Regions from separate parts of the Rhizobium sp. AG207R genome, predicted to be linked through region 2. Evidence: riboswitches for the same ligand, from Rfam matches in the RefSeq annotation. Region 2 holds a riboswitch; the other holds the start of a gene.
What was found. Region 2 has a riboswitch for cobalamin ahead of cobU (bifunctional adenosylcobinamide kinase/adenosylcobinamide-phosphate guanylyltransferase). Riboswitches for the same ligand answer to the same signal wherever they lie in the genome.

Region 1 (15,587 bases), on a different contig from region 2:
CCTACGCCGGCGCTGCTGAGGCGGGCGACGGCCAGCATTTGTGGTCGGGTGACTGGTACCTAAGCGTCGGTGCGGCCGGTTTCTCTGCACCGAAATTCGAAGGCGGCAAGCACAACAAGCTGCAATGGTCGCCGTTGGTATCCATCGGCCGGCAGGGTCCTGGCCCTCGCTTTTCCTCGCGCAACGACAATCCCTCCTTCGCCCTGATCGAAAGCGATGCATTCCGCGTCGGCATCGTCGGCAAGTTCGTACCGAGCCGCGACAGCAGCGATGGGCACGAGCTGAGGGGATTGAAGAAGGTCAAGTGGGGTGTGGAAGCTGGCGGCTTTGCCGAGGCCTATCCCACGGATTGGCTGCGCGCCCGCGTCGAAGTTCGCCAGGGCATTCGCGCCCATAGCGGCGTCGTCGCCGATGCCGCGGTGGATGCCTTTACCGACATCACACCGGAGCTTCGCGCTTCGGCCGGTCCACGCATGACGCTCGCCAGCAGCGACTATTTCGACACCTATTATGGCGTCAATGCGCGCGAATCGGCTGCCTCCGGCCTCAGCGGCTACAAGCCCGGCGGCGGCGTCAAATCGGTCGGTTTCGGCGGCGCACTGACCTGGAAGGCCTCGCAGAACTGGACCACCAGCACCTTCCTCGAATATACCCGGCTCACCGGCCCGGCTGCCGACAGCAGCCTCGTGCGCGAGCGTGGCGACCGTAACCAGCTGCTGATCGGGGTTTCCGCCAGCTACAAGTTCAATTTCACGATGAACTGAGCAACGGACGAGGTCATGTCTCGTTATGGCCTCGCCGCTTGACCTCGGGTGCCGGATATCACTACTACTCGCCTATGCAAAACACAGGCGACATCAACGGGCGCGTCGCTGACGCGCCATCCGGCAACTGGGTCTACCGCGTTCTGCCCCCGACGCTTTGGCCATACGCCCAGCTTGCACGCTGGGACAGGCCGATCGGCTGGCAGCTCCTGATGTGGCCATGTTTCTGGTCCGTCGCGCTTGCGGCCAATGCCTCCGTCGCCCTGGGACATGGCTCCCCCGGCTTCGTGGTGATCTACCATCTCTCCCTCTATTTCATCGGCGCCGTCGCGATGCGCGGTGCCGGCTGTACCTACAACGATCTGGTCGACCACGAGATCGACATGTCGGTGGCGCGCACCCGCTCGCGCCCGCTGCCCTCGGGCCGCGTAACGCGCCTTCAGGCCAAAGTGTTCATCGCATTGCAGGCTCTCGTCGGCTTGCTGGTGCTCCTGCAGTTCAATTGGTTTGCCGTCGTGCTCGGTGTCCTGTCGCTCGGCATCGTTGCGCTCTATCCCTTTGCAAAGCGCTTTACCGACTGGCCGCAATTCTTCCTTGGCCTTGCCTTTTCCTGGGGCGCCCTGATGGGCTGGGCCGGCCTCTTCAGCAGCCTGTCGCTTGCCCCGATCGTGCTCTATCTCGCCGCCATCCTCTGGACCATCGGTTACGATACGATCTACGCGCATCAGGACAAAGAGGATGATGAGCTGATTGGTGTGCGCTCGACCGCCCGGCTTTTCGGCGATCAGACGCGCCTCTGGCTGGTCGGGCTCTATGGGGCGACGCTGCTTCTGATGCTGCTATCCTTTGCGCTTGCAGGTACAAGCTGGCTGGCCTATCTCGGCCTGGCCGTCGCCGGCGGCATGTTCGCCTATCAGATCGCCGTGCTCGATATCAACGACGGCGCACAATGCCTGGCCCTCTTCAAATCAAACAATCGGGTCGGGCTGATCATCTTCGCCGGTCTTTTCCTGTCGTTCCTGTTTCTTGCTCCCTGAAGGAAGGGATGCGCCGCATCAGGTTCCAGAGGAGGGCGTCATGGCATGCGAAATCCGTCTGGCCTCAGAGGCGGACACCGAGGCGATCAGCGGCGTAATCCTGACCGCACTTCACGAGAGCAACGCACAGGACTATTCTCCCGATATCATCGCGCGCGTTGCCGAAAGCTTTAGTCCCGCTGGCGTGCGCAGGCTCATGAGCAGCAGAACGGTCTTCGTGGCGGTCGAAGATGGAAGCATTGTCGGCACCGCGAGCCTTGACCGCGCCGTCGTGCGCACGGTGTTCGTCTCTCCCTCCGCGCAGCGACGTGGCATTGGCGCCTACCTGATGGCGGCAATCGAACGGGCGGCGAGGGCAGGTGGCAATACCACCCTGTCCGTCCCCTCGTCGATCACTGCGCAGGGCTTTTACGAAAAGCTCGGCTTCCATGCTGTCGGCGAGAGTTTCCATGGCGATGAACGAACGATCATCATGGAGCGCTCGCTGATACCATAAGATTTCGGCCGCGGAATCGGTTTTCCCGCGGCCGGTTTCTGGCGATATTCGATTTCAAGCCTTATCGGCTTAATGTCTGGCGATGATCTCGCGACCCTGAATTTTCATCTTGATGCCGAGCTTGCCGGTCGTGCGGCGCACGAGGAAGCGTGGGCGGCGATTTGCGAAGTAGGAATGGCGGCGACGCGGCTGGCTGTCCTGCGAGCGGACACCGCCGAGATGTTCTTCCAGCGGACGGGCCACGCCGTCGGCTTCGATCATCAGCATCGGAATACGGAAGGCTTCCGACCAGGAGCGCCAGTCGGCGGCGATGTCGCTCAAATCGTGGGCCACGAGAAGGGGGATGCAGAGGTCCGGATCGGAGTGATGTAGTTCCAGCGTGACGGTGACTTCGCCGTCGCCGTGATCTATGGCGCGGGCGGCTACACCCTGGAATGCACGCTTGGGCAAGGCAACGGACAGCGGCAGGCCGCTGGACGGCAGGATCTTGCGCAGCACTGCGCCGCGCTCGTCGATCGTAATGGTGACATCACCTTCGGCACCTCGCATGGCGTAGCTGACCTGTTGCGGGAAGCGCGCCGGATCAAGCCGCAGTGTGGTTCCAGCCCAGTCGGGCTTCAGGACGGTATTAGTCATCGATTTTTCTACCCTTGCTTTACCTGAGAGCCGGTTGTTCCGGTCTTCTCTCGGAGAACTTTTGTCCTCTCGTTGTTGGGCAGATTAGGCGCCGTCCCTTCCAGACAGCTTAAAAATCGAGGTTAAGAAAACTTTGCGTCCTCAAATGGTTAGCAAACTCGAATGCATCAGGGTTTCCATAAGGTGAACACAGGGCAGGGTGGTGCGTCAGTATAGTGCACGCATAAGGTGAGCGCGTGTAAGTCTCAGGTAAGGTTTGTATGAAATAATGTCAGCCAGATTCGCCCCCTTTATTAGAGATCTATTGGGATTCTGCTGATGATTTCCACTTATCTTGGTTATACGATCGCAACCAGAGATATGGCGACCTCACTCAACCAGGTGGCGCAGCAGTCGCAAAACAAGCGTTTGATCGACTATTACAACGCCAATATCGGCAAAGTAACTGACGTCGACAGCTTCCTGAATGACTATCAATTATACAGTTACGCAATGGAAGCCTACGGGCTTTCCGACATGACTTATGCCAAGGCCTTTATGAAACAGGTCCTGACCAGCGACCTCAGCGACTCCAGCAGTTTCGCCAATAAGCTCACCGATCCGCGCTACAAAGAATTCGCTGCGGCGTTCAATTTCGGCACGAGCGCGACGGGTACGACGAATACGGCACAAACCAGCACGCAGGAAGACGACCTCATCGGGCTTTACCAACAGTCCTTTACGAATGAGGAGACGTCGGCGGCGACCGAAACGACCTATTACAGCCAGAATATCAGCTCGGTTAAGACGGTCGATGATCTCCTCGGTAATACCCGCCTGCGTAATTATGTGCTGCAGGCGTACGGTATCGACCCGACCTATGTGTCGAATTCGGCTCTGAAGCAGATGCTGACGAGCGATCTCAGCGATCCGAACAGCTACGTCAACCAGAATGGCGGTACCGCAGACAAGGCTCTGGTGGCGGAATTCAATTTCAATGCCGATGGCACGGTCAAGACATCGACGCCGGACGGCGACACGGCCTATTACGAGGCCAATATCGGCAGCGTCACCTCGGTCGATCAGCTGACGTCCAATCCGCAGCTGTTCCAATACGTCAAGACGGCATTCAATATCCCATCCTATATTACGGCGGATCAGTTCAATGCTTCGGCCAAGGATGCCAGCACCGCAAGTTCGAACGGGCTGACCGCCGTCATGGCGGAATTCAACTTCCAGAGCGACGGCACCGTCGCATCCGGTTCACAAGCACAGACATCTGACCAGATAAGCGCCACCACGGGAGGCTATACCGCGAACTATCCCGGAGGGCCGCAGACGCTCAGTCAGCAGGCCGATGTGATGAGCGCCTACAATTCCACCGTGCCTTCGTTCACGACGAGCGTCGGCGCAGCCGACAACGATCTCTATTACAAGAATCATATCGGCTCCATCACGTCGGTCGACCAGCTGACATCGGACACGCGCCTTTTCGATTACATCAAGACGGCTTACGGCATCGATCCGACGACGCCAGCCGTCGTCTTCAAGAACGCCTTCGGCGATTCGACGACCGCCGCCATCTTCGGTTTGACCGACGTCGTCTCCCAATTCAATTTCCAGTCGGACGGGACGCTTGCTTCCGGTCAGACGGCGCAGTCCCAGTCTGAGATCGACGCGGCCTCAAAGGCCTATATGAACAACTACCAGTCGTCGCAATCGACCCTGACCACGGATGCGGTCAACAACTACAAGAACCGCATCGCTGACGTGAAGACCATCAAGGATTTCTTTGCGAGCAATACGTCCGACAGTGATACCTCCAACGACAGTGCGCCGGAACTCTATCAGATGGCGCTGCGTGCCTATGGCATCGGCGAGAACGAAGTCACGAAGTCTCAGCTGACGAAGATTCTCGAAAGCGATCCTTACGATCCGAAGAGCTATGTCAACTCGCTCAAGGACTCTCGTTTTACCGCGCTTGCCAAGGCCTTCAATTTCGACAGTAAAGGCAATCTGAAGCCTCCGGTGCAGTCTTTGTCGCAAACGCAAATCAACAGCTATATCTCGGAATATTCCAGCCGCACCACGGCGGGGCTGTCGGGCGCCGAACTGACCAAAGCCACCAGCGATGCCAAGACCGCAGGCACCTATTTCGCCACCAATATCGTCAAGGTGACCAGCGTCACGGATCTCCTGGCCGACAGCAAGCTTACGAATTTCATCCTGACGGCCAATGGCATCGATCCGAAGACGGTCGATACGGCGACGCTGAAGAAGGCTTTCGCCTCCGATCCGTCCGATTCGAAGAGCTTCATCAACACGACCGATGGCGCCAAGTTCAAGAGCATCGTCGAGGCGTTCAATTTCGGCACCGACGGCAACCTGACCGACAGCAAGCTCGGCACCGCGCAAAACCAGGGCGCCCTTGCGGCGACCAATGATCTCTTTCTGCATCAAACGTTGGAAGATCAGCAAGGCGAGACCAATCCCGGCGTGCGACTGGCGCTCTACTTCCAGCGCAAGGCGCCCGATATCAACTCGATCTATGACATCATGGGCGATTCGGCGCTTTATGAGGTCATCACCACCACCTACAACCTGCCAAGCTCGATCTCCAATATGGATGTCGATACCCAGGCCAGCATGCTGAGCAAGTTCGTCAATGTGAGCGATCTGCAGGACCCGGATAAGGTCAATCAGCTGCTACAGCGATTCTCCGCGATGTATGACATGGAGAACAATACGACCTCCTCGACATCGCCGGCGCTATCGATTCTCACGGGCTCGTCGTCGAGCTCCGGCATCAGCGCCGATACGCTGCTTTCCATCGCGCAGCTGTCCTCGTCGCGGTAAAAGGTTCCCGCAAAAAATCTAACCTGTCTCCCCGTTGCGCTTCCGCGCGGCAGGGGCTTGCCATACCCTTGTTTTCGCAGGGTTTCTGAGCATATTCGGACGTGTTTTTCGGGTGTGGAATGGCAGCTTTCCACAACGGCAGGAAGGAACTTATTAACCATCCTTGCCCTATTCGATTTGAGAAGCCAACGGCAATATCAATGACTGGGTTGCAGGTCTCATGCGTCTTTCCCGAACGACACTTTCCAATGCCTCGCAAGGCGTCCAGCCGGAGGGGGATCTCGACCCGGAGCAGGCGGCCGAAGAGGCCCGCCGGGCCGAGCAGATCGCTGCTCGCCGCGCGTTTCTGGAAGAGAAGATTCGCAATGCCCGCGAAGCCAAGCGCAAGGCGGAAGAGCAGCGCCAAGCCGAGGAAAAGCGCCTTGCCGACGAGGTGAGGAAGCGCACCGCCGCTGCGCCACCGCCCGTTGTAGAGGCGTTGCAAGCCGCTGCGGTTACGAGCGAACAGGAAATGCCGGTTCTGCCGCAGGGGATCTCTGCGGAAGATCTCGCGTCTCCAGGTTGGCAGAATGCCTTCCTGATGGGGCCGAACGTGCGCTTTACCCGCACGCGTGAAAACGAAATCATCAGCCGCCGTCCGCCTGCCGAGCCGAAGCCCGAGATCCGGCCGCAAGCTTCCGCGCATGCCGCGATGCGGGTGATGGAGCCGCCTGTTGTGGCCGAAGCACCTGCTGCAGCCATTGTCGTCCCGCCCGTGCGGCAGGACGAGTTCCATCTGCCACCGCTCGAAGACATGCCGCTGGTGGTGGAAGGCTATATTCCGACAGTAATTCAGAATTCCCCGGCAACCGAGCCGGACGCATTGGAGATGACCGTTATCGCTACCGCATTCTCGAAAGCTCCCGCGATCGCGCTGGATGCTTCCCCTGTACAGTCAAGTGTTCCCGAGTCCGTAGCCGCGCCTGTGGTCGAGTCGCGTCTTGCCCATCTTTCCGATTTCGCTTTCTGGGACGCGATGCCGTTCGACGGCGAGTTCGTTTCTGCCCTCAGGGGTGAGCCGAAGCAGCCCGCGCCGTCCAGGCCGGAAGTCGATGCCGAATCGATCATCGCAAAGTTCCGCGTCGTCGAGTGCCGCCGCCCGGCAGCGGCCATCGAGCCGCAGCCCGTTGCCGTGCAGCCTCCGTCAGTAGAGGTCCCAGCACCAGTCGAAACCATTTCCAGCCAGCCGGCGGCAGATCTGAGCAACCCTGCCATGGACGAGCTCGCAGCGCTGGAGGCTGCCATTCTGGCTCCGGTCATCGAAGTTGTGGCAGCTTCTGAGGAAGCGCCGCAGCCGGAGCCGCAGCCTGTCGTTGAGGCCTCAGCCGAGACATTCGTTCCGCCTGCCTTCGTCACCGCCGTTTATGGTGCTGAAAGCGCTCCGGCCGTCGAAACGCGCCCCGCTCCCGTCATGGTCGTGGCACCGATGCCGGCGAAGGTCGCCGCTCCGGCTGCTGCTGAACCAGTTGCCAAGGCTATATCCACCATTCCCGCCGTCGAGGCCGCTGCTCAGCGTTTGATCGACGCGCCGCCTTCGCCGATCTCGCCGCGCCGTCCCGTCTCCCTGACGCCGCCCGAATGGCGCCCGATTGCCCGCACCGCCGATGGAGAATACGAGCTGCCGCCGCGTGAATTGCTGCAGGAGCCTGTTGCTCGTTCCGGTGTGATCATGACGCAGGAAACGCTTGAGCAGAATGCCGGCCTGCTGGAAAGCGTGCTGGAGGATTTCGGCGTCAAGGGCGAGATCATCCATGTTCGTCCAGGCCCGGTCGTCACCCTTTATGAATTCGAGCCGGCGCCCGGCGTCAAATCCTCGCGCGTCATCAACCTTGCGGACGATATCGCCCGTTCGATGTCGGCCCTCTCGGCTCGCGTTGCTGTCGTTCCGGGCCGCAACGTCATTGGCATCGAACTGCCGAACGTCAACCGCGAGACGGTTTATTTCCGCGAGATGATCGATTCGCCCGATTTCGAGAAGAGCGGCTACAAGCTGGCGCTCGGCCTCGGCAAGACGATCGGCGGCGAGCCTGTTATCGCAGAACTCGCGAAGATGCCGCATCTGCTCGTGGCCGGCACCACCGGCTCGGGCAAGTCCGTCGCCATCAACACCATGATCCTGTCGCTGCTCTATCGCATGACCCCGGAACAGTGCCGCCTGATTATGGTCGATCCGAAGATGCTGGAACTCTCCGTCTATGACGGCATTCCGCACCTGCTGACCCCGGTCGTGACCGATCCCAAGAAAGCCGTCATGGCGCTGAAATGGGCCGTGCGCGAAATGGAGGATCGCTACAAGAAGATGTCGCGCCTCGGCGTGCGCAACATCGACGGCTACAACAGCCGCGTTGCCTCCGCCAAGGAAAAGGGCGAGACGATCCACGTCATGGTTCAGACTGGCTTCGACAAGGGCACTGGTGCCCCGATCGAAGAGCAACAGGAAATGGACCTGACGCCGATGCCCTATATCGTGGTCATCGTCGACGAAATGGCCGATCTGATGATGGTTGCCGGCAAGGAGATCGAAGGTGCGATCCAGCGCCTGGCGCAGATGGCGCGTGCCGCAGGTATCCATCTGATCATGGCGACGCAGCGTCCGTCCGTCGACGTCATCACCGGCACGATCAAGGCGAACTTCCCGACGCGTATCTCCTTCCAGGTGACGTCGAAAATCGACAGCCGCACCATTCTCGGTGAGCAGGGGGCGGAACAGCTCCTCGGCCAGGGCGACATGCTGCACATGGCAGGCGGCGGCCGCATCTCCCGCGTCCACGGTCCCTTCGTCTCCGACGAGGAAGTCGAGAAGGTCGTGGCACATCTGAAGCTGCAGGGCCGTCCGGAATATCTCGACACGGTGACCGCCGACGAGGATGAGGAAGACGAGGAAGAAGACACAGCCGTCTTCGACAAGGGCGCGATTGCCTCGGAAGACGGCGACGATCTCTACGAGCAGGCGATCAAGGTGGTCATGCGCGACAAGAAGTGCTCGACCTCTTACATCCAGCGCCGCCTCGGCATCGGCTACAACCGCGCGGCATCGCTGGTCGAGCGCATGGAAAAGGACGGTCTCGTCGGCCCCGCCAACCATGTCGGCAAACGCGAGATCATCTCCGGCAACCGCAATGGTGGCGGCAATTCGGGCAATGAGGATTTCGATTGATATAGTTGGGGGATGACGCTTGCCGCGGTTGTTGCGGAGAGTGCGCACCCCCCTCTGTCCCTATCGGGACATCTCCCCCACAAGGGGGGAGATTGGCGGCCCGTAGCACTTTGTCGCCGCAAACGAACCTCCCGCCCGCAGAAACCAAAGCACGATGATTTGGCAAAGCGGTGCGACATACTCCCAACAATCTCCCCCCTTGTGGGGGAGATGTCACGTAAGTGACAGAGGGGGGTATCATAGGCTCGGCGCACTCAGAACCGACTTCTCGCTGTGCGGAGCATCAGCTCGATTTGTTATCAAACCCGCTCAAGCTTCACATGCGGCAGCGGCGGCAACTCGATACGGATCTCGTCATCGCGCTGCACACGGCCGCCCTGCACGACGATGCCCATGATGCCCGCCTTGCGGATCAGCCCACCATCGGCATCCTTGTCGAGCACCGCATGCAGCAGGCCTTTCTGAAAATTGTCGATCTGCTTGCAGGGATTGCGCAAGCCCGTCACCTCGACGATCGCTTCAGCGCCGATATGCAGGCGCGTGCCTTGCGGCAGAGAAAGCAGATCGATCCCTCGGGTGGCAATATTCTCGCCCATGTCGCCCGGCGAAACGGAGAAACCCTTTCCGGTGAGCTCGTCGAACAGTTCTTCCTGGATGAGGTGTATCTGGCGCAGATTCGGCTGGGTTGGATCGACCGCGACGCGAGAGCGGTGTTTCACCGTCACCCCCATATGCGCATCGCCTTCCACGCCAAGTCCGGCCAACAATTGAATATGATCCTTGGTCTGCTTGCTGAACTCGTGAACACCGCTGCTGCTAACTGACGTGACATATATCCGCTTGTCGCCCATGCCGAACCCTTCCATAAACGAGCTGGATCTTTATAAATTGGTATATACCAATTTCAAGGCAATAGATTGGTGATGGAAGAGAAAAATCGACAGGACAAAGGCGTAAGGGCCGCGGGAGGCTGGGCGGCCGTTGCCGCGAAGCTGAGAAATGCCATCGATGCGGGCACGCATGCGCCCGGCAGCCGGCTGCCGGGCGAGCGCGCTTTGTCCGAACAATTCGGTGTCTCCCGGGTGACGATGCGGCGCGCGATCGCAGAGCTGGAAGGGGAGGGCTTGTTGCGCGTGGCGCGCGGCAGCGGCGCCTATGTCCGTGCCGATATGCCCGTTCGTTTCCAGTTGGGCGACAAGGTACGGTTCACCAAGGATCTGACCGCGACGGATGCGAACCTCACGCGCAAGGTTGTCTCGGCCAGGGAAGTTCCGGCAATTGCCGATATCGCCACGCGGCTCAATCTTCAGCCGGGCGAGGCGGTGCTGGAAATGTGCCTGGTAGCCTATGCCGATGCGCTTCCCGTCTCGGTCGTGATGCGCAGCTGCTCGGCCAAGCGCTTCCCCGGTTTGGCAGAGAAATTCACCGTAATGGGCTCATTCACGGCGGCGCTGAAGGATTATGGCGTGGCCGACTATTGGCGACGCTCCACCGACATCACCGCGCGCATGCCGACTGAAGCGGAAGCCCGTCTGCTGCAGCAATCGCGCCTCGCGCCAGTGCTTGCCTATGCCGGCGAAGACATCGATGCCGATGGCAATGTGATTTCCTGCCAGATTGGCTGCTTTGCTTCGGAGCGGGTCGTCGTGACGGTTTGAGCCTCAGACCTTGAGGACCTTGCCCGGATTCATGATGCCTGCCGGATCGAAAGCCGTCTTGATCCGGCGCATCAGGTCGATTTCGATCTCCGAGCGGATGGAAGCAAGCTCGTCGCGCTTCAGCTGGCCGATGCCGTGCTCGGCCGAGATCGAGCCGCCATGCTGTAGCACCAGACCATGCACGATCTTGTTCATCTCGCGCCACCGGCCGATGAACTCCGCCTTGTCGGCGCCGACGGGCTGCGAGATGTTGTAGTGAATATTGCCGTCGCCCATATGGCCGAAGGCGCAGACACGCGCGCCCGGCATGGCACCGACAACGGCCTTTTCGGCTTCCGCCATGAATTGCGGGATTTGCGCCACCGGCACGGAAACATCGTGCTTGATCGAGCCGCCTTCCGGCTTCTGTGCGTCCGACATGCTCTCACGCATATGCCAGATGGCCTTCTGCTGCGCTTCCGAGCTGGCAATGGTCGCATCCTGGATCAGTCCGGCCTCATAGCCTTGCTCGAGCAGCGCCGTCATCATCCGCTCGGCGGTCTCAGCCGAATCCGAGGTGGAAATATCGATCAGGACATACCAGGGATGGGCTGTGTCGAGCGGGTCGCGCACGCCCGGAATATGCCGCGTGGTGAACTCGACGCCGATGCGCGGCATCAGCTCGAAACCAGTCAGTGCCGTGCCGCAGAGGCTGGAGGCATTCTTGAATAAAGTCAGCGCGTCATCGACCGATTGCAGGCCGGCAAAGGCCACCTGATGGCCAAGCGGCTGCGGGAAAAGCTTCAGCACCGCGCCGGTGATGACGCCGAGCGTGCCTTCCGCGCCGATAAAAAGATCGCGCAGGTCGTAGCCGGTATTGTCCTTCTTAAGACGGCGCAGGCCGTTCCAGATCTCGCCCGTGGGCAGCACGACTTCGAGGCCGAGGCAAAGCTGGCGCATGTTGCCATAGGCGAGAACGGCCGTACCCCCGGCATTGGTGGAAAGATTGCCGGCGACACGGCAGGAACCCTCGGAGCCAAGCGAAAGCGGAAACATGCGGCCATGCTCGGCCGCAGCCTTATGGACATCCGCGAGAATGCAGCCACCGTCGACGATCATGGTGTTGCCGACCGGATCGATATCGCGGATGCGGTTCATGCGCTCCAGCGACAGGATGATGTCGGAACCACCCTCGCGCGGCGTCTGCCCGCCGACAAGGCCGGTATTGCCGGTCTGGGGAACGATGGCCGTGCCGGTTTCACTAGCAAGCTTGAGGATGGCCGAAACCTCTTCCACCGAGCTGGGCTTCAGCAACATGGGCGAGGCGCCGTGATAGAGCCCGCGGTTTTCCACCAGATGCGGCGCAATTTCCGCCGGGTCACGTACGGCGTGTTTCTCGCCGACGATGGCGGCGAAGCGATCGAGAAGGTCGGAAGAGGGGACGGAGCTGCTCATGGCGTGTCCTTTGCCTGATGATGTCGGGCTGATTTATTCTCTGGGCGCGGCGGCGCGGCGCAGCCGGTCGTTGATGGCCTCACCGAGGCCCTCGTCGGGAATATGCGAAAAGGCAATGGTCGCAGCACCCGTAGCATCGGCGCGCTTCATGAAGTCAAAGAGGTTTGCTGCGGCTTCGGCGAGATCGCCGCTGACGCTCAGGTCCAGCACGGCAATGGCCTTTTCGCTGCCGGGAATATCTGGTGTCCCAAAGCGGATCAGCGCTTCGTTCGCGGAAACCTCAGTCGCGTCGAGGCGCACGGCTGCGCCCGGTGCATAATGCGAAGCCATCATCCCCGGAGCCTCGATGGCAGCCGAGGCTTTCTTCTTGCGCTTCAGCGCCTTGCCGGCCACCCGCTCGATCTCGCTGGCCGCCAGCCCGCCGGGCCGCAGCAGGCGCATCTCTTCATCTTCGACCTTGACGATGGTCGACTCCACGCCGACGACCGAGGCCCCGGCATCGAGGATGAGCGTGATCCGCTCCCCAAGGTCGTCATCGACATGATCGGCGCTTGTGGCGCTGATCTTGCCCGAAGTATTGGCGCTCGGCGCAGCAAGCGGTCTGTCGAAGGCGCGGATCAGATCGCCGGCAAAGCCTTGCGGCACGCGGATGCCGACCGTGTCGAGCCCGGCAGTCGCCAGCGGATGGATGCCGCTGTCGGGTTTGAGCGGTAGCACCAGCGTCAGCGGGCCGGGCCAGAAAGCTTCCGCCAATTTACGGGAGATAGGATCGAAGACCGCATAGCGTTCGGCCATGGCGAGATCGCTCATATGGCAGATCAGCGGATTGAAACGCGGACGACCCTTCGTCTCGTAGATCCGGGTAATCGCGGCGGGATTGGTGGCATCGGCGGCAAGACCATAGACCGTCTCCGTCGGCAGCCCGATCGGCAGACCCTCTGCGAGAGTCGCTGTCGCGACTTCGATCGCCGTTTGCGGATGTTCGAGAATGTCTATGTGTCGTGCCATGGCCTGCCTGCTTGCAGTTCAGGCCGTTTCTTATGCTCTTCGAGTTTTCGGATCAATCGTCAAAGCTGGCGAATAATGTCGCGAAGCTGCTCGTTGCGCGCGCCGAGGAGAAGAACATTGCGGATGGCGATCTGCGGATCGTGGGTATGGAACAGCACGCCGTTGCCTCTGACGTCGCGATTGATCGTCAGCTTCTTGTCTTCCGCTTGCCTGTCCGGATGGATGGCGACGGCGAAATACATCCGCGAATATTTGAGGCTGATGTCCTCGAAGAAATTCTCTTCCTGGCCGATGCGGGCAAAGAAATTGGCGATATAGAAAGCCCAGTTCACGTCCTCATAATGCGCGAACTGCGTCCGCGCCGCGGTGACGTGACAATAGCCGAGATGCGGCGTGTCCTTCAGCGTGTGGTGAAAGATGAGCTTCGGAAAGCGAATGGACTTGTGGAAGCTGTTGAGCCGGTCATGGGTCTTTTCGCCGGCATCCCTGAGCTTCTGTGCCGTGCGCACAGCCACCTGCTCATGGGTAAGATATTCCCGCTCTTCCGCCAGCCAATGTGGCCTGTTGCGGTTGATGCGGCCGGTGCGCAGGAATTCGCTGTAGCCCGTCGTCGATACCGGTGGCGCCGGTTCGGGCTCGGCGGGCTTCCCAGCGTCGAAATATCTGAGTTTGGCCATGCCGGATCTCGCTATAAAACTCTTCGCGACATGATGGACTATGGAGCTTGAGCCGAGCTTGATCGCGCGCTGGACCGAAGGCCCCCGATGGCGGCTCTGCGGCGCTCTCCGCCGCGCAACTAGTCTTCCGATTATCGGCCGTTTGCGGACCTGTCGCAATCAGGATAAAGCGTCATTGGTCGAACGCACATGCGATGCTCGCAGCATCTCCAATGCAAGCGCCCAAGCGATTGAATTGCCAGTCAATATTCTCACGGCACGCAACCGTCCCGGCGTCCCGTTTCGCCTGTCGTCAATTTCGGAGCCGATGTCGCATTGCAGCGCAGCGGCTGGCGGAGCCGGGAGCTATGATGCCATCAATCTCAAGGTGCCGTCCGCTAGGGAGACGGAGAATTGGGAAGCCGGTCAAAATCCGGCGCTGCCCCCGCAACGGTGGTGGAGTGAGGCATGGCGGATAAAGCCACTGGGTCGATCGACCTGGGAAGGTGCCATGGGGCTCTGGAAACAGGGCCGCTCCAGAGCCCGGAAACCAGCCTTGGGCACATAGGTTTACTGACCGCGGCGGGTGGTCGGGACATTGCTTTTGGCCGCTCCCAATCGGCCGTGCATGTCCTTTGCCCGCCTCCTGGTACTGCTAAGGATAGGCAAATGGACATCGGCAGCAAAGTTCTGCGGCAACTGAAGAACCACCGGACGGGTTTCAGTCTGGAGCAACCCTTCTACACCGATCCGGATTACTTCATGCTCGACATGGAGACGATCTACTATCGCGATTGGCTCTTCATCGGCCATGATTGCGAAGTGCCGCGTGCGGGCAATTACTTCACCGTCCAGATCGGCGATTATCCCGTCGTCATCGTCCGCGGCCGCGATCAGGTCATCCGCGCCTTCCACAATAGCTGTCGCCATCGCGGCTCACGCGTCTGCACGACGGAGCGCGGCTCCTCGGCAAAGCTCGTCTGCCCCTATCACCAGTGGACCTACGAACTTGACGGCTCGCTGCTCTTTGCCCGCCAGATGGCGGAGGATTTCGACAAGAGCCAGTATTCGCTGAAGCCGGTTCACTGCGAAAGCGTCGGCGGCTACATCTTCATCTGCCTCGCGCAGAACGCTCCCGATTTTGCCCCGGTTCGCGCGACGATCGAGCCCTACATGGCGCCGCACCGCATCAGCGAAGCCAAGGTCGCCTTCCAGAGCACCATTATCGAAAAGGGCAATTGGAAGCTCGTCTGGGAAAACAACCGCGAATGCTACCATTGCGCGGCCAATCACCCGGAACTTTGCCGCACCTTCCCGGAGGCTCCGACCGTCACCGGCGTGCAGGGCGCGATGAACGACCCCGTTATCGCTGAACACTGGCAGCGCTGCGAAGCTGCCGGCCTGCCGAGCGAGTTCAAGATCTCGCCGGATGGACAGTTCCGCGCCGCCCGCATGCCGCTGATCGAAGGGGCCGAGAGCTACACCATGTCCGGCCAGAATGCCGTCAGGCGGCCGCTTTCATCTGACGTGACGATCAACGGCATCGGCACCATGCTGCTGTTCCACTACCCGACGACGTGGAACCACATGCTCGGCGACCACGCGATTTCCTTCCGTGTCCTGCCGATCAGCGCCGAGGAAACCGCCGTCACCACGAAGTGGCTCGTCCATAAGGATGCCGTCGAAGGTGTCGACTACAATCTGGAAGAGCTGACCCACGTCTGGACCGAAACCAACGATCAGGACCGCCGCATCGTCGAGGAAAACGCCTTCGGCATCCGCTCGCCGGCCTATGAGCCCGGTCCCTATTCGGAGGTCCATGAAGGGGGAGTCATGCAGTTCGTCGAATGGTACACGACGTTCATGA
Region 2 (15,587 bases):
CCTCTAATACCCCGGCGAGTCTTTGATCCGCTTCTTCATCTGGAGCGAGCCCGACGCGCAGCCAATTGCGGGCGTAATCGAACTTGCGGACCAGAATATGATGACGGCAGAGATGCGTATATATGCCCTCGGCGCGGTCGTCCGCAACCAGTGCAAACAGGGCCGTGCCTCCCGCAATATGCAGCCTCGAGCGGCGAAGAACCGTCTGCAGCGCCGAATGTCGTTGAAGAATGCGGTTTCGGATGGCGCTTGTGTCGCCTTCCATGAGCGACGCGGCAATCGAGAGAGCCGGTCCGGAAACCGCCCATGGACCGAGCCAATCCTCGAAACGGGTTAGGATCGCGGCCTCAGCAATCACGAACCCAAGCCGAAGGCCAGCCAGTCCGAAAAACTTTCCGAACGAACGGAAGATGACGAGGTTGGGCATCGAGGCGGCAAAGGGCGCCACGCTCGCTGCCGGCTCCATATCGCCAAAGGCCTCGTCGACAAGAAGGATCCCACCTTGGCTCCGTAACCTGTCGTGCAAGTCCCGCAACTGCTCAATGGGTAACCTCCGCCCATCAGGATTGTTGGGATTGACGGCAACCACGAGCCTGTCGTCGGCGGTAAGTTCGGCAGGCGTCGAAACCTGGCGGACCTGCAGCCCCGCCAGCGTGAAGGCTCTTGCATATTCGCCATAGGTCGGCGAGAGGATTGCGGCGCTGCCACCGGGCACCAGCCTCGGAAGCAATTGAATGACGGACTGCGTGCCGGGAACCGGCAAGGGCAGAATATCGCCGCTCCGGTAATAGTTCCTCGCCGCTTCCCGCGCCCGCTCCTGCAAATGCTGGTCAGGCAGCCTATGCCATGCCGCAACGGGGATTTCCGGCAGCGTCACCGGATTGGGATTGATGCCGGTCGACAGATCCAGCCATTCCTCCGGACGCCCGCCATATTGGCGTGCCGCAGCCGTGATGCCGCCTCCATGGACAATCCTGCTGGTCATACGGCGTCACCGGCGAGATCGATCAAATGCATGTAGGAGCCGGCAACATTGGCACGCTGCAAGCCAGCGGCACCAAGATCGTTATTGAGCGCATCCCTCACCGCAAACAGACGGTCCGCCTCACCTTCCGATACGATGGTCGAATAATGAAACTCGTGCGCCGTCATCGGCTTGTCGAAGAAGGAGCCGGCAAGCGGCACCACCCGCCGATAGCCAAGATGGCGCTGTCGTTTCTCGTAGCTGGTAACGACGGGTAATAGGCCCAGCATTTCGTGGCGCGCACCCGCCGCATCCACAAGACCTTCGCCAAGCACCATATACCCGCCGCATTCGCCATAAATGCGCACCCCGCGCGAGGCCGCCGCGTTCATGCCACCCCGGAAATGCTGGGCAGCGGAAAGCTTTCCGGCGTGCAACTCCGGATAGCCGCCCGGCAGATAGATGGCATCGGCATCAGCTGATGGAGCTTCATCCGCGAGCGGAGAAAAGAAGGATATTTCCGCGCCACGACGCTTCCAGCCGAGCAGCATATGCTCATAGCAGAAGGCGAATGCGATATCCCGCGCCACCGCAATGCGCTGACCGAACGGCATAAGCCGCGCAATATTGGCCGCCGAGGTGCGAACGAGATGCTGCTGCGCTGCCCGCAGGAGCAGATCGAAATCGCAGGCTTTCGAAATGACCTCGGCAGCCGCCTCGATAAATTGCTCGAGTGCCCCATGCTCGCCCGCCTGCACCAGACCGAGATGCCGCTCCGGCAAGGCCAGACTTGCGTCACTGCGGATAACGGCGACGACGGGCATGCGCACCGCATTCAGCGCCTGGCGCAACATGGTCTCATGCCTGTCACTGGCGACGCGATTGAGCACGACGCCGGCAATGCGGATATCGGCCCGGAAATTGGCAAAGCCGCTGACGACCGCTGCAACCGATTGCGACATGCGAGAGCAGTCGACGACGAGCACGACGGAAAGGCCAAGCAGGGCGGCAAGATCGGCCGGAGTTCCAGTGCCATCGGCAGCACCGTCGAACAGGCCCATCATCCCCTCGATCACGAGCATCCGTCCGCCGGCACGATGAAGCGCGGCATTGGCGGAAATCAGTTCGGCGCGCATGGCCCAGGGATCGAAGTTGAGACAGGAGGATCCGAGCGCTGCAGCGTGAAAGGCAGGATCAATATAATCCGGCCCGGCCTTGCCGGACGCGACCGCAACGCCCCTGTTTCGCAGTGCCCGCAGCAGACCGAGCGTAAATGTGGTCTTGCCGGAGCCTGATGAGGGTGCCGCGATCAGAAGCCCGCTCATGCCGACACCTTGCGTCCGCTTTCCCCCGGGCTTTCAGTCGCCGGCAGCAATATGCGGCCGGAAAGCGCGCCCAGCCAATCGAGCGACGGCCGCAATTTCACCACCTCGCCGACGACGACTATGGCGGGCGGCTCGAGGCCCGAGGCTTCGACATCGTCGGGCGCGCGCCCGAGCGTCGTCTCCAAAACCTGCTGCGAGGATGTCGCGGCATTGCAGACTAAGGCAACAGGTTCGTCCGCCGATCGGCCGGCGGCAATAAGATTCGCGCTGATCTGGGCAATGTGCTTCATCGCCATATACATGACGATAACGGGCGATCCCTTGCCGATCGAGTCCCAATCGATCGCGTCCGGTACGACGCCGGAGGAGTCATGACCAGTCAGGAAGGTGACGGCATGGTTGACGTCGCGATGGGTAACGGGAATGCCGGCATAGGCCAGACCACCGATCCCAGCCGTGATGCCGGGCACGATGCGGAAGGGAATGCCGTGCTGGACAAGCGTCAGCGCTTCCTCGCCGCCGCGCCCGAAAACGAAGGGATCGCCGCCCTTCAAACGCAGAACGCGCTTGCCGGCCCGCGCCAGTTCCACCAGGCGCAGCGAGATATCCCGCTGCTTGGCGGAAGGCTTGCCGCCGCGCTTGCCGGCATATTCCAACACCGCGCCAGAGCGGGCGAGTTTGAAGCAATCTTCATTGACAAGCGCATCGTGCACAATGACATCCGCCTCGGCCAATCCCTTGGCGGCCAGCAGGGTCAAAAGCCCCGGATCGCCCGGCCCGGCACCGACGAGCCAGACGGACCCCGGCTCCAGGGCCGGCAGATTGGAAAAGGCGGTATCGTTCATCCCATGTGTCCTATGCCCGGATGGGCGAAATTGCAATGTTGAGAACGGGATAAGGCGATCTCCGTTCGACATCGCTCCCATTGCGGACATTACGTCATGCATCTCTTCGACATGAGCGACAGCACGCTATGAGCTTTTCCAACGGCGACAGGGCACAGAAAACACGTCGATCGATCACTGCGTCCCCGACTCGATATATCCGGACACTCAGATAGGCTCTTGATAGGGCTGGAGAATGGTCTTCAGCGAATTGTGAAGGGGGCGCCATGCCCCCTTCACGGGGTTTAATGCTTCACCTTGCCCAGAATCACGTCGCGGATCAGATCGAGAACCTGCTGCGAGCGGATGCCGGTGCAGGCGATCTGGCTCGGCAGATTGTCCCAATCGCCGGGCGGGAAGCGGCGACCGTCCTGCTTGATAATCGTCTGGCCGTCGGCAATACCGCCGCAGACGACGCGGATCGATCCCTCGATCGTGTCGAACAGCTCTGGTGCCACGACGTAGACGCAAGCGCAGCTATCATGGACCATCATGCCGTCTTCGACCGCATGCTTGTAGAAATCGATGTAGGACTGCGAGAGGTCGGCCAAAAGCTGCACCGAAGGGCCGCCTGCCTTGGCCATGTCTGCCAGATAGCCGCGGCTCATGGTCGTCACCGAGGTCACGTCCAGACCGACCACGACGACTTTCCAGGCCGCTGTCATGACGAAATCGGCCGCTTCCGGATCGCCGTGAATATTGGCCTCCGCGACCGGAGAGACATTGCCTGGTACGTAAAAATTGCCGCCCATGATGACGACACCTTTCACGAGCTTGGCGATATCTGGATCATGCTTCAGCGCCAGAGCCAGATTGGTCATGCGGCCGACGGCAACTAGGGTAACCTCCCCCGGATGCGCGCGAACCGTGTCGATGATGAACTGATAGGCTGGCCGGGGATCGGTCGACAGATCGATCGTGTCAGGCACGTCGATGTCGCCGAGACCGTTATGGCCGTGAACCATTGTCGGCCATGGCCGCTCATGCCGCGAAGGATCGAAAGTGACGCTGGCGCCGCGCGCAATTGGGCACGGAATATTCCACTCGCGCTTCAGGAACAGCGCGTTGCGGGTCGTCGTGTCGACCGAAGCATTGCCGAAAACCGTCGTCACGCCAAGAAGGTCGATATTCGGGTGACGATGCAGGAAGAGAAGCGCCATGGCGTCGTCAACGCCCGGATCCGTATCATAAATGACCTTTTGCATGATTTTTCCTTATCAACATACTGAATAAGCTTGATCTTCCGGAAATTTCCTCCCGTCGTGGATCATGCTTGACCCATCGGCATACACGAGAACCGCCGGTGGCGGAATGCCATGACGATGTCCCTATGGAGCATTTGTGAGATTTGCGTGGCGAATTCGCTCTTCAAGCGATCCTGGCGATCGCTGCCGTGGCGAAGCTGGACTTGATCTTGGGCAGCACCAGCTCCGAATCCGAGCCGGCGGCCGCAAGCGCAGCAGCCTCGGCAACACCGTGGCAACCGACATGCGCAAAAACAATCTCGGACGGGTTCTTCAGCCTGGGTGTCTCCCGCTCCAGTGCAGCTGCCTTGAAGAAGCGCGCCGGGAGGCGAAAATGCGTGGCGGTCTCCAGGATCGCCGGTTCATCCATGCGCGTGTCGATCGACACGACGGCCAGAACCTGCTCGCTTACGATCCCAGCCTCCTGAAAGGCTCTTTCCGCAAGCATCCGCACCTCATTCCAGTCCGTGCCGCGCTCACAGCCAAGACCCAGAAGATAGCGGCGGGTGGAATTGGCGTAGATCGTCATAGTCGCTCCCAACAGCATCGACCGAGATGACAGCTGTAGCGGGCACGTTTCGACGCGTCAATTTCGCCTGATATGCCCTGATAGCAATTGCCTTGCGGCGATCGAAGTGCCAGAAGGCCGTTTAATTCCCGCCTCAGAGTTCCCCACCTTGCCAGACATCACATTTCAACTGCTGCTTTTGCTCTTTGCCGCCGCGTTCTTCGCTGGTTTCGTCGATTCGATCGCCGGCGGCGGTGGGCTGATTACCGTGCCTGCCATGCTGCTGGCCGGTATTCCGCCGCTGCAGACCCTCGGCACGAACAAGGTGCAGTCCATCTGCGGCGCGGCTTCCGCTACAATCGCCTATGCCCGGCAAGGACACGTGCAACTTCGCGAACAGCTTCCGATGGCGGCGATGGCTGTGATCGGAGGCATGCTCGGTGCATTGCTGGCGACCATCATGCCAAGCCAGGTTCTGCGCATCATCCTGCCCTTCCTTCTGATCGCGATTGCGCTCTATTTCGCCCTGAAACCCAATCTCGGCGATATCGAAAAGCATCGGCGCATGAGCGCCGGACTCTTCGGCGTAACGTTCGTGCCGCTGATCGGCTTCTATGACGGCGCCTTCGGCCCCGGAACCGGCTCGTTCCTGATGCTCGCCTTCGTGACCCTCGCCGGCTTCGGACTCTTGAAGGCGACGGCGCATACGAAGCTGCTCAATTTCGGCTCGAATCTCGGCGGCCTGATCGTCTTCATCTTCTCCGGCGCCATCCTCTGGAAAGTCGGGCTGACGATGGGGGCCGGCCAATTCCTCGGCGCCCAGCTCGGTTCGCGGCTCGCCATGCGCATCGGTGCGAAACTGATCAAGCCGCTGCTCGTGATCGTCTGCATAGCCTTTGCGATCAAGCTGCTGGCGGATCCCACCCATCCCGTCAGGATCTGGCTGGGACTGTAAGAAACGCACCTTTGATTACCTCCGACGTAATTGATAGTGCTTCGGTACGCGCCGATGATCGCTCTGCCTGAACGGTTCAGGCGATCCAAAGGAGTTGACCGATGATTGATGCGAACACCATCGCAGACCGCTATATCGCCATCTGGAACGAGGCCGATACCGACCGCCGGCGTGCGCTCATCGCCGAGGTATGGACGGAAGACTGCAGCTATGTCGACCCGATGATGCGCGCGGGCAATCGCGAAGAGATTCACGCGCTGGTCACGGCGGCGCACGAGCGCTTCCCGGGCTTTCGCTTCACCCTCCTCACGAACGGCGATCGCTACGGCGACCATCTCCGCTTCTCCTGGGGTTTTGGCCCGGCCGATGCGGAGCCGCTGATCAAGGGCACGGATTTTGCAATTCTAGAAGGCGAACAGCTGAAATCCGTTCACGGCTTCATCGACCAGCTGCCGGCCGCCGCATGATGAACCCGGCCCGCTCTCTCGGCGACCACCTGCGCGAATGGCGGCAGCGCCGCCACCTGAGCCAGCTCGAGTTCGCCCTTGAAGCCGAAATATCGCAACGGCATCTGAGCTTCATCGAGAGCGGGCGGGCGCTCCCAAGCCGCGAGATGCTGATGCATCTCGCCGAACGGCTCGGCGTTCCCTTGCGTGAACGCAATCCGATGCTTCTGGCGGCTGGATTTGCGCCGGTCTTTCCAGAGCGCAAACTGGACGACCCGGCGCTTGCTCCGGCGCGGCGCGCCATCGACATGCTGCTGAAAGGACACGAGCCCTTCCCAGCCCTGGCTGTTGACCGTCACTGGACGTTGATCGCTGCCAATGCCGCCGTCGCACCATTGCTTGCCGGCGTGACGGATGCCTCGCTGACCGAAGGGCCGATCAATGTCCTGCGGCTGAGCCTGCATCCACATGGCTTGGCGCCGCGGATCGCCAATCTCTCCGAATGGCGTGCGCATCTGCTGGAGCGCCTGCGCCAGCAGATATCGGCAACCGGCGATCCCGTGTTGACAAAACTGCTGGCGGAATTATCCGCCTATCCCGCACCGGCTGCGCCAAAATCGACGGCTCCGGAACGGGATTTCGCCGGCATTGTCGTGCCGCTGGAGCTTGTCACCGATACGGGACATCTCTCGTTTCTGTCCACAACGACCGTCTTCGGAACGCCTGTCGATGTCACCCTGTCGGAGCTGGCGATCGAATCCTTCTTTCCCGCAAACCCGCAGACGGCGGAAAAACTGAAGACGATGCTGCCGGGCGGTTGACAGCCGCCCGCGATCAGAACTCGACGCCCGGCTGCCCTTTGATACCCGAGCGGAAAGGGTGCTTGATCAATTCCATCTCGGTTACGAGATCGGCAATCTCGATCAGCTCTTCCTTGGCGTTGCGGCCCGTCAAGACGACATGGGTCATGTAAGGCTTTTCGTTCTTGAGGAACTCCAGCACCTCGTTGATGTCGAGGTAATCGTAACGAAGCGCAATATTGATCTCATCCAGCAGCACCATGGAGTTGCGCTCATCGCGGATCAGTTCCTTGGCCTTTTCCCAGGCAGCCGTGGCCGCCGCAACGTCGCGGGCGCGATCCTGCGTCTCCCAGGTAAAGCCTTCACCCATCGTATGGAACTGGCAGAGGTCGGAGAAATGCTTTTCGATCAGGTCGCGCTCGCCGGTCCACATGGCGCCCTTGATGAATTGCACCACCGCGCTCGGCTTTCCATGGGCGATGTGGCGGAAGATCATACCGAAGGCGGAGGAGGATTTTCCCTTGCCCTTACCTGTATGGACAATGATCAAGCCCTTCTCGTCGGTCTTGGTCGCCATGATTTTGTCGCGCGCGGCCTTCTTCTTGGCCATCTTGTCGGCGTGACGGGCATCGTCGTTCTTCGGCACGCCCGCACCGGTTTCGGCCAATTCGTCGCTCATTGCATTCTCCCTGATATTATCGATTTCTGTGCCAGCGGCCCGCCACGCCAGATGTAGAGCGCGACAAGCGGCTGATCTTCCGTGCGCATCGCGTGGCGGATATTCGAGGGGTGATGGATGATCTCACCCGACCAGCGCGGCAGGAACGGTTGGGCATCCTTGCTCCACAGCGAGCCGTCGGTCAGAGGAATATAGATTTCCTCCGCCTCGTGATGATGATCCGGATAGTGCACGCCGGGACCAAGCAAGAGAAAACCGCCGGCCATTTCTTTGTTTGTGAAATGCCCGCGCGTGCCAAAAAGCTCGACCCAGCCGTATCTCTCGAGGAAATCCGCGTCGAAATCGGTGATGCTGTAGGTCTGTGCCCAATGCAGTTCGTCCGCGGCTTGAAAGAGCCTGCCAAGCAGCACGCCTTCCGCCCCATCGCGAGACTGATCATGTTTTCGAAGATAATCGACGACGGGCATGTCCTGCGGCACGAGCAAGCGCTTCTTCATCGACCAGTCGAAGCCTTCAATGAAATGCCGTAGCACTGGATCACTGCGCGATTGCAGATAATCCCGAAAGGCGGTCAGAAGCTCGTCGACCGTACTCATACCGCCGCCTCCCGGCCCTCCTTCAGGCTTTCCAAATCGAACCGCGCCGAATTGCTTCTCGGTGTCCAAAGCTGGCGATCGATCGCCTCGAGCAGACGTTCTCGCATCTCCCTGAGTGCAGCCGGATTCTTCTCTGCCATGAAATCACGCACGCGCTGATCGATGATGAAGGCCTGGTAGACGGCCTCGAAGTGATGATTGCCGACAGCACCCGTCGTCGCGGCAAAGGCAAAGAGATAATCCACCGTTGCCGCAATTTCGAAGGCGCCCTTGTAGCCATGGCGCATGATGCCCTCGATCCACTTGGGGTTGACGACGCGCCCGCGCACGACCCGGCCGATCTCCTCTTCAAGCGAGCGGATCACCGGCTTTTCCGGCCTCGAATGGTCGTTATGATAGATCGAGGGGCGCGCGCCGCCAAGCTGCTCGGCCGCGGCTGCCATGCCGCCCTCGAACTGATAATAATCGTCGCTGTCGAGCAGATCGTGCTCGCGATTGTCCTGGTTCTGCACGACCGCCTGGATCGAACGCAAACGCTCTTCGAAGACGCCCCGCTCCGCCCTGCCCTCCTCGCCGGCGCCATAGGCATAGCTGCCCCAGACGAGATAGGCCTCCGCCAGATCCGCGCGCCGCTCCCAGCCTTTCTCATCGATCAGCGCCTGCAGACCAGCTCCATAAGCGCCGGGTTTCGACCCGAAGATGCGATAGCCCGCACGACGACTGGCAGACGCGGTGTCCAACCCGGCGACCTCAAGCCGCGCGATCTCGCCGCGCATACGCGCCGCAATCGGATTATCCGTTGCATCCTCATCGAGCATGCCGACCGCGCGGACTGCCCTATCGAACAAGGCGATCTGCTCGGGAAACGCATCACGGAAAAAGCCGGAGATGCGCAGCGTGACATCGACTCGCGGCCGCCGGAGCATGGCCGGCGGGATGATCTCATAGCCGGTGACGCGGCGTGAAGTCATGTCCCATACGGGCTTAACACCAATCAACGCCAGCGCCTGCGCGATATCGTCGCCACCCGTGCGCATGTTCGATGTGCCCCAGGCTGTCATGCCGAAGGAAACGGGCCATTCGCCATGATCCTGCACATAGCGGCGGATGAGCAATTCGGCCGACTTCCTGCCAAGCTCATAGGCAGCCGGCGTCGGAACCGCACGGCTGTCGACCGAATAGAAATTGCGCCCCGTCGGCAGAACATCCGGCCGGCCACGGGTCGGTGCGCCGGATGGGCCGGGAGGTACGAAACGACCGTCGAGGCCTTTGAGCAGAGCTGCGATTTCCGCGTCGCCGCAAGCGAGGATGGAAGGCTGGAGCTTCGAGCCAATCTCGCCGAGAACCATGCGAGTGTTGGGCCAGTTCTCCGGGCAGGCCGTTTCGCCATTCACGAGCTTTGCGGCCAGGAGTTCGATGCGTTCGACGGTATCGCCTTGGGTACGCCAGGAGGCGTCGGAGATGTCTTGGAGAATTGTGGGGCGCGGGCCGGTCCATTCGGCGGCCATGTCACAGTCTAGCGGGTCGAATGGCTTGTTCGGAGGGATACCCCCCTCTGTCAGCTTCGCTGACATCTCCCCCACAAGGGGGGAGATTGATTGGAGTGTGCCGCTTCGTTCTCCCGATTTATTACCAACAGCATCTGCGGATTCGACAGTCACTTGAGGCGATGGGGCAGCACGAGCAACCAATCTCCCCCCTTGTGGGGGAGATGTCGCGAAGGCGACAGAGGGGGGTATCGCACTCCCCACATCCTCGAACGCATCCCGAGCAATCGCCCGCTGCAGACTCTGATCGCCACCCTCGCCCAGCCCGCGCGGCACCCTTGCCAGCGCCACCGTCAAATCCGTCAACAACCGCCCAGCGGGCGAGACGCCGAAAATGTGCAACCCATCGCGGATCTGCATTTCCTTGAGGTCGCAGAGATAGGCATCGAGCTTGCGCAAGGCCTCGTCTTCGCCCTCGCCCTTGGCGATGCCGGCATCCTGATCTAGCCCGATATCGGCGACGAGATCGAGGATCTGTTTACGCAGCAGACGGATGCGGCGGGGATCGCCGCCGGAAGCCTCGTAATATTCGTCGACCAGCGCTTCCAGATCCTTCAGCGGGCCATAGCTTTCGGCACGCGTCAGCGGCGGCGTCAGGTGATCGATGATGACGGCGCTCGTGCGGCGCTTGGCCTGCGTGCCCTCACCAGGATCGTTGACGATGAAGGGATAGAGGTTCGGCAGTGGTCCGAGGATTGCTTCCGGATAGCAATTTTCCGACAGCGCCAGTGCCTTGCCCGGCAGCCATTCGAGATTGCCGTGCTTGCCCATGTGAATGATCGCATGTGCATCGAAAGAGCGGCGCAGGAAGGCATAGAAGGCAAGATAGCCGTGCGGCGGCACGAGATCGGGAGAATGGTAGCTCTCCTTCGGATCGATATTGTAGCCGCGCGCCGGCTGGATACCAACGAGCACATCCCCGAAGCGGGCGAACGGCAGGGCAAAGCCGTCATCCAACGCATAGGGATCGGCCTCAGGCTCCCCCCAGCGCGCGGTAATCTCATCTTGAATCGGTTTGGGAAGCGACGAGAAGAAATGCTTGTAGTCGCTGAAGGAAAGCGTCTCGCCGACCACGCGGCCATCGTACCCCGAATTTGTCGGCCCTTCCGCCAAGTGCCGCATCAGCGCATCGCCGTCGGCAGGCAGATCGGCAACGCCGTAGCCGGCCGCCCGCATCGCCTTCAGCACTTCGATCGTGCCGACCGGCGTATCGAGCCCGACACCGTTGCCGAGACGTCCATCACGATTGGGATAGTTCGCCATGACAAGCGCAACACGGCGATCGCCGGGCAGCGTATTGCGCAGCCGCGCCCAATTGGCTGCAAGCCGCGCCGTATAGCGCATGCGATCCTCAAGCGGTTCGCTGGCGACGATATTGGCCTCGACTCTCTCGTCATAGCGGGCCGCAGCCTTGAAGGACACGGCGCGGGCGAGAACGCGCCCGTCGACCTCGGGGAGCGCCACGTTCATGCCGAGATCGCGCGCCGAAAGCCCCTGCGAAGATTCCTCCCACGCCTCCTTCGATGAAGCCGAGAAGATGGCCTGCAGAACAATGGCGTCACCAGTCTCCAGCACTGTTGGCTGCCGATCCGCGCCCGGAGCTGAAACGGCAAAGCCCGTGGCATTGATGACCACGCCCGGTTTCAGCTCGGTAAAGACACTTTCGAGAATACCGACCGACACGACGTCCTTGAGGCTATAGGCAAAGACCGGCAACGGCCGCATGCCCTCAGCGATAAGCGCCTCTATCATGGCTTCGACAGGTCTGGTTTCACCGCTCTGAACCAACGCCCGATAGAAGGAAATCGCGACGGTCGGAGGTTCGAATCCTGCAGGGATCACCATCTCCGCTTTGGAGACTCTCCTCCACTCCTCGACGCCGATCACGCCCCGCCCTGGCCACCAGATCCCGGCCTTCATCAAGGGTACGGCGGGCATCGGCTTCTCGGCGCCTGAGAGCATCGCCTCGGCATAGGCGAGAAACGCCCGCGAATTCGCCTCGCCGCCCTCGATCAGATAGGACCAGAGCGCATTGAGATCATCGAGTGCGACGTTGGAAAATGGCGTTAGCCCGGGATCGGGTTTCGAATCTCCCGGCAGCACCGCGATCAAGGCACCCTGGCGCGCTGCACAGGCATGCAGCGCTTCCAGCGCATAGTGGAAGTAGCTTGCTCCTCCGAGCGCCCGCACGATGATGAGCTTCGCATACCGCGCCGTTCTGTCAATATAGGTATCGACGGACATCGGATGCTTGAGGCTCATCAGGCTTGCAAGCCGAAGGGAACGGCCGCCCTCTCCGTGGGCTGCGGCAATCGCCGCAAGCTCGGTATCGGCGGCCGACAGAAAGAGGATATCGCCGGGCGACTGCCCAAGGTCGATCGCCTCCTCTCCGTCGCTGATGGTTCCCTTTTGGGCTAGAAGGAGGTGCATGGACGTCCCTTAGACCAATGCTTCGATCGCCTTGCGAACGATCGTCTCGTCCATCTCGTGCAGGCCGATCACGACAAGCCGGGTCGCGCGGGCTTCACCCGGCGTCCAGGCGCGATCGAAATAGGTGTCGATGCGGCTGCCGACGGCCTGAAGCTGCAGGCGCATGGGCTTGCCGGGGACATCGACGAAGCCCTTGAGGCGCAGCACATCATGCTCCGCAATCACGCCCTTCAGCGCATCGACGAAGGCGGCCGGATCGGCAATCGGGCCGAGTTCGACGACGAAGCTGTCGAACTCGTCGTGGTCATGCGGCGTGCCATCCTCGTGCTCCAACTCGTGGTGAGATTTGCGGTTGACGATATCGTCTTCCGTGCCGATCCCGAGGCCGAGCAGGACAGTGGCGGGCACATCGCCGTTCTTGGCCTCGATGATTGTCGGCTTGCGGGCGGTGCGCGAGGCTACTTCGGCGCGGACGCGGCCGAGACCATCAGTGTCGATCAGATCGGTCTTGTTGAGCACGATCAGATCGGCGCAGGTCAGCTGATCCTCGAACAGTTCCTCGATCGGGCTTTCGTGATCAAGCGAGTCGTCCTCGACGCGAGCAGCCTCTACGGCGTCGTGATCGTCGGCGAAACGGCCGGCGGCAACAGCCGCGCTGTCGACCACCGTGATGACGCCGTCGACGGTGACATGGGTGCGAATGTCAGGCCAGTTGAAGGCGGCAACCAGCGGCTGCGGCAGGGCAAGGCCTGATGTTTCGATGACGATATGATCCGGGCGCGCATCGCGCTCCAGAAGCTTCGTCATCGTCGGGATGAAGTCGTCGGCGACGGTGCAGCAGATGCAGCCATTGGTCAGCTCGATGATGTCATCTTCCGTGCAGTTCTCCGCACCGCAGCCCTTCAGCACGTCGCCATCAACGCCGAGGTCGCCGAACTCGTTGATGATCAGCGCGATCTTCTTGCCGCCGGCATTCTGCAGGAGGTTGCGGATCATCGTCGTCTTGCCGGCTCCCAGGAAGCCAGTGATGACGGTGGCGGGAATCTTTTCCTGGTTCATATGGATCAGCCCTTCATTTTCAGCGGCAAGCCCGCTGCGATAAAATAAACTTCGGCACTCGCCGCCGCGACCATCTGGTGCAGGCGGCCGGCATGATCGCGAAATTCGCGCGCCATGCGATTTTCTGGTACGATTCCCAAGCCCACCTCGTTGGAGACGAGAACGAGCCTTGATCGCGCAGTCGGCAGAAATGCAGTGAGAGCGGCAAATTCTGCCGCCATATCCCGCTCGGCCATCATCAGATTGGTCACCCAGAGCGTCAGGCAGTCGATAAGCACCGCCCGCCCCTCCGCGTCGATAGCGGCAAGCTGCCCGACGAGATCCATAGGCTCCTCATGCGTCTGCCATAGATCGCCGCGATCGGCACGATGCTTGGCGATGCGCTCGCGCATCTCGTCATCCCACGCCCGCCCTGTCGCCACATAGTGACATTCGAGGCCGGTATCCGACACCAGCGATTCTGCAAACCTGGATTTGCCGGAGCGCGCGCCGCCAAGAACGAAGACCGCTTGGGAAATCGAAGACGACATGCGTTATGCCCGCTCTCGAGCAAAAGCGAGGGTCGGCAGCACGTCGCTGGAACCGGGAAACAGGCGCCTACACGCCGAAAACTCGTCTTGCGCCATGACAACCTCCGTGCTGGCAGCGGAACTCGCGTCCCAAAACAGGCTCTGCGCCCGGCACGCATGGCAGGTCTCCTGGCTCGCGGATGAGGCGACGCGACGGGGGCGGACCGAAACCGGTCGCCCCCGATCGTGCGCCAGCGGATCTTTCTCACCTTCCCGGCAATGCATCATGAAAAGGCGGACGATTCGTAGAATAAGAGGCGTCCAGCCCCGGTTAATCATGATGCCACACCAGTGGCTTTTTCGATTTGCGCCTGCCTCGCCCCCGTTCGCCCCATGCGAACCATCGACGAAATAGACTTCAAACCGAACGAAAGACCCTGACCGCTCTACAGTCGCGGGGTCGGCTGTGATGAGAACGCCCGGATTGGGTCCGCCCCTTCACATTCCCTTTTCATCCCATGCGGCAGATCGCCGCTCAGGAACCATTCGTTATGCCGCAATGATTAGGCTTTCACTGAGTTCAAGTCAATCAAGGGCATGGATGCGACCTGCGCCATCCTGATTGCGAATTCGGTTGAAAATTCCCATAAAACCAGCGGCTTTTTTGCCGTATTTCTTTGATGTTAGGAGTTTATAGAGGGTAACCCCTCACATTCGAGCAAAACGTATCGTCCGCTTCCAATGCTGCAGAAATTCCAACCGCGACGTCTCGGCGTCTTCTCGGTCCTATTCGATCTCGGTCGCTTCAGGGCATTGCTGCGCCGTGGCGAGCTGGGACTTGTTTTTGCCGGCGCGCTGGTGGGAATAGCGTCCGGCTGTGCCGTCACCGCGATGAGCTATATCTCGCGCAAGCTTCACAGCGTCATCTACGGTATAACCGACTACGAACGCTTGAGTTCGGCAGCAATGGCGATTCCCGACAAATCGGTGTTGTTCATCGCACCGATCGCAGGCGGCATCATTCTCGGCATATTGCTCTACATATTGTCGCGCACGCGCAAGAAGCCGATGGTCGACCCGATCGAAGCCAATGCGCTGCATGGCGGCCGGATGTCGCTTACCGACAGCATCATCGTCGCCGTGCAGAACCTGATCTCGAATGGATTCGGCGCGTCCGTCGGGCTTGAAGCGGGTTACACGCAGCTCGCGGCCGGCATTGCCTCCAAATTCGGCTATAAGATGCAGATGCGCCGCGCAGACCTGCGCATGCTCGTCGGCTGCGGTGCTGCGGGTGCTATTGCCGCAGCATTCAATGCGCCGCTCACCGGTGCCTTCTATGCCTTTGAGCTCATCATCGGCAGCTATTCGATCCTGACGCTAACCCCTGTCGTCGTCTCGGCACTGATATCGACGATGATTGCAAGACTGCTTGCCGGCGATGACTTCGCCATCGATATCGATCATTTCGGGGCGATCGTTCCGGCGGATTATCTTCCAGCTATCCTGCTTGGTGCCTTCTGCGCCGGTATCGGCATCCTGATCATGCAGGGCGTCGCCTGGGTCGAAGAATTGGCACGCAAGAGTTCCATCGCGCCGCCTTTCCGGCCCGCGCTCGGCGGCCTGGTCGTCGGAACACTGGCG

Region 1: another riboswitch for cobalamin. It lies ahead of JJQ51_RS05745 (aromatic ring-hydroxylating oxygenase subunit alpha); the one in region 2 lies ahead of cobU (bifunctional adenosylcobinamide kinase/adenosylcobinamide-phosphate guanylyltransferase).

What each region holds. Positions count from the first base shown of each region.
Region 1 covers NZ_JAEPVT010000002.1:358,118-373,704, reverse strand. Annotated here, with positions in the region: gene JJQ51_RS05800 (MipA/OmpV family protein) at 1-764, shown strand, start outside; gene ubiA (4-hydroxybenzoate octaprenyltransferase) at 839-1,801, shown strand; gene JJQ51_RS05790 (GNAT family N-acetyltransferase) at 1,842-2,297, shown strand; gene JJQ51_RS05785 (DUF6101 family protein) at 2,367-2,933, opposite strand; gene JJQ51_RS05780 (DUF1217 domain-containing protein) at 3,252-5,768, shown strand; gene JJQ51_RS05775 (DNA translocase FtsK) at 6,280-8,964, shown strand; gene JJQ51_RS05770 (MOSC domain-containing protein) at 9,264-9,815, opposite strand; gene phnF (phosphonate metabolism transcriptional regulator PhnF) at 9,888-10,622, shown strand; gene JJQ51_RS05760 (FAD-binding oxidoreductase) at 10,626-12,056, opposite strand; gene JJQ51_RS05755 (L-threonylcarbamoyladenylate synthase) at 12,090-13,064, opposite strand; gene JJQ51_RS05750 (DUF6656 family protein) at 13,124-13,741, opposite strand; cobalamin riboswitch at 14,090-14,293, shown strand; gene JJQ51_RS05745 (aromatic ring-hydroxylating oxygenase subunit alpha) at 14,390-15,587, shown strand, end outside.
Region 2 covers NZ_JAEPVT010000010.1:222,486-238,072, forward strand. Annotated here, with positions in the region: gene cobD (threonine-phosphate decarboxylase CobD) at 1-985, opposite strand, end outside; gene JJQ51_RS23900 (cobyrinate a,c-diamide synthase) at 982-2,289, opposite strand; gene cobA (uroporphyrinogen-III C-methyltransferase) at 2,286-3,134, opposite strand; gene JJQ51_RS23910 (nucleoside hydrolase) at 3,419-4,378, opposite strand; gene JJQ51_RS23915 (cobalamin biosynthesis protein) at 4,542-4,946, opposite strand; gene JJQ51_RS23920 (TSUP family transporter) at 5,095-5,880, shown strand; gene JJQ51_RS23925 (nuclear transport factor 2 family protein) at 5,982-6,347, shown strand; gene JJQ51_RS23930 (helix-turn-helix domain-containing protein) at 6,344-7,147, shown strand; gene cobO (cob(I)yrinic acid a,c-diamide adenosyltransferase) at 7,161-7,805, opposite strand; gene JJQ51_RS23940 (dimethylsulfonioproprionate lyase family protein) at 7,802-8,401, opposite strand; gene cobN (cobaltochelatase subunit CobN) at 8,398-12,378, opposite strand; gene cobW (cobalamin biosynthesis protein CobW) at 12,388-13,437, opposite strand; gene cobU (bifunctional adenosylcobinamide kinase/adenosylcobinamide-phosphate guanylyltransferase) at 13,443-13,967, opposite strand; cobalamin riboswitch at 14,109-14,508, opposite strand; gene JJQ51_RS23960 (chloride channel protein) at 14,688-15,587, shown strand, end outside.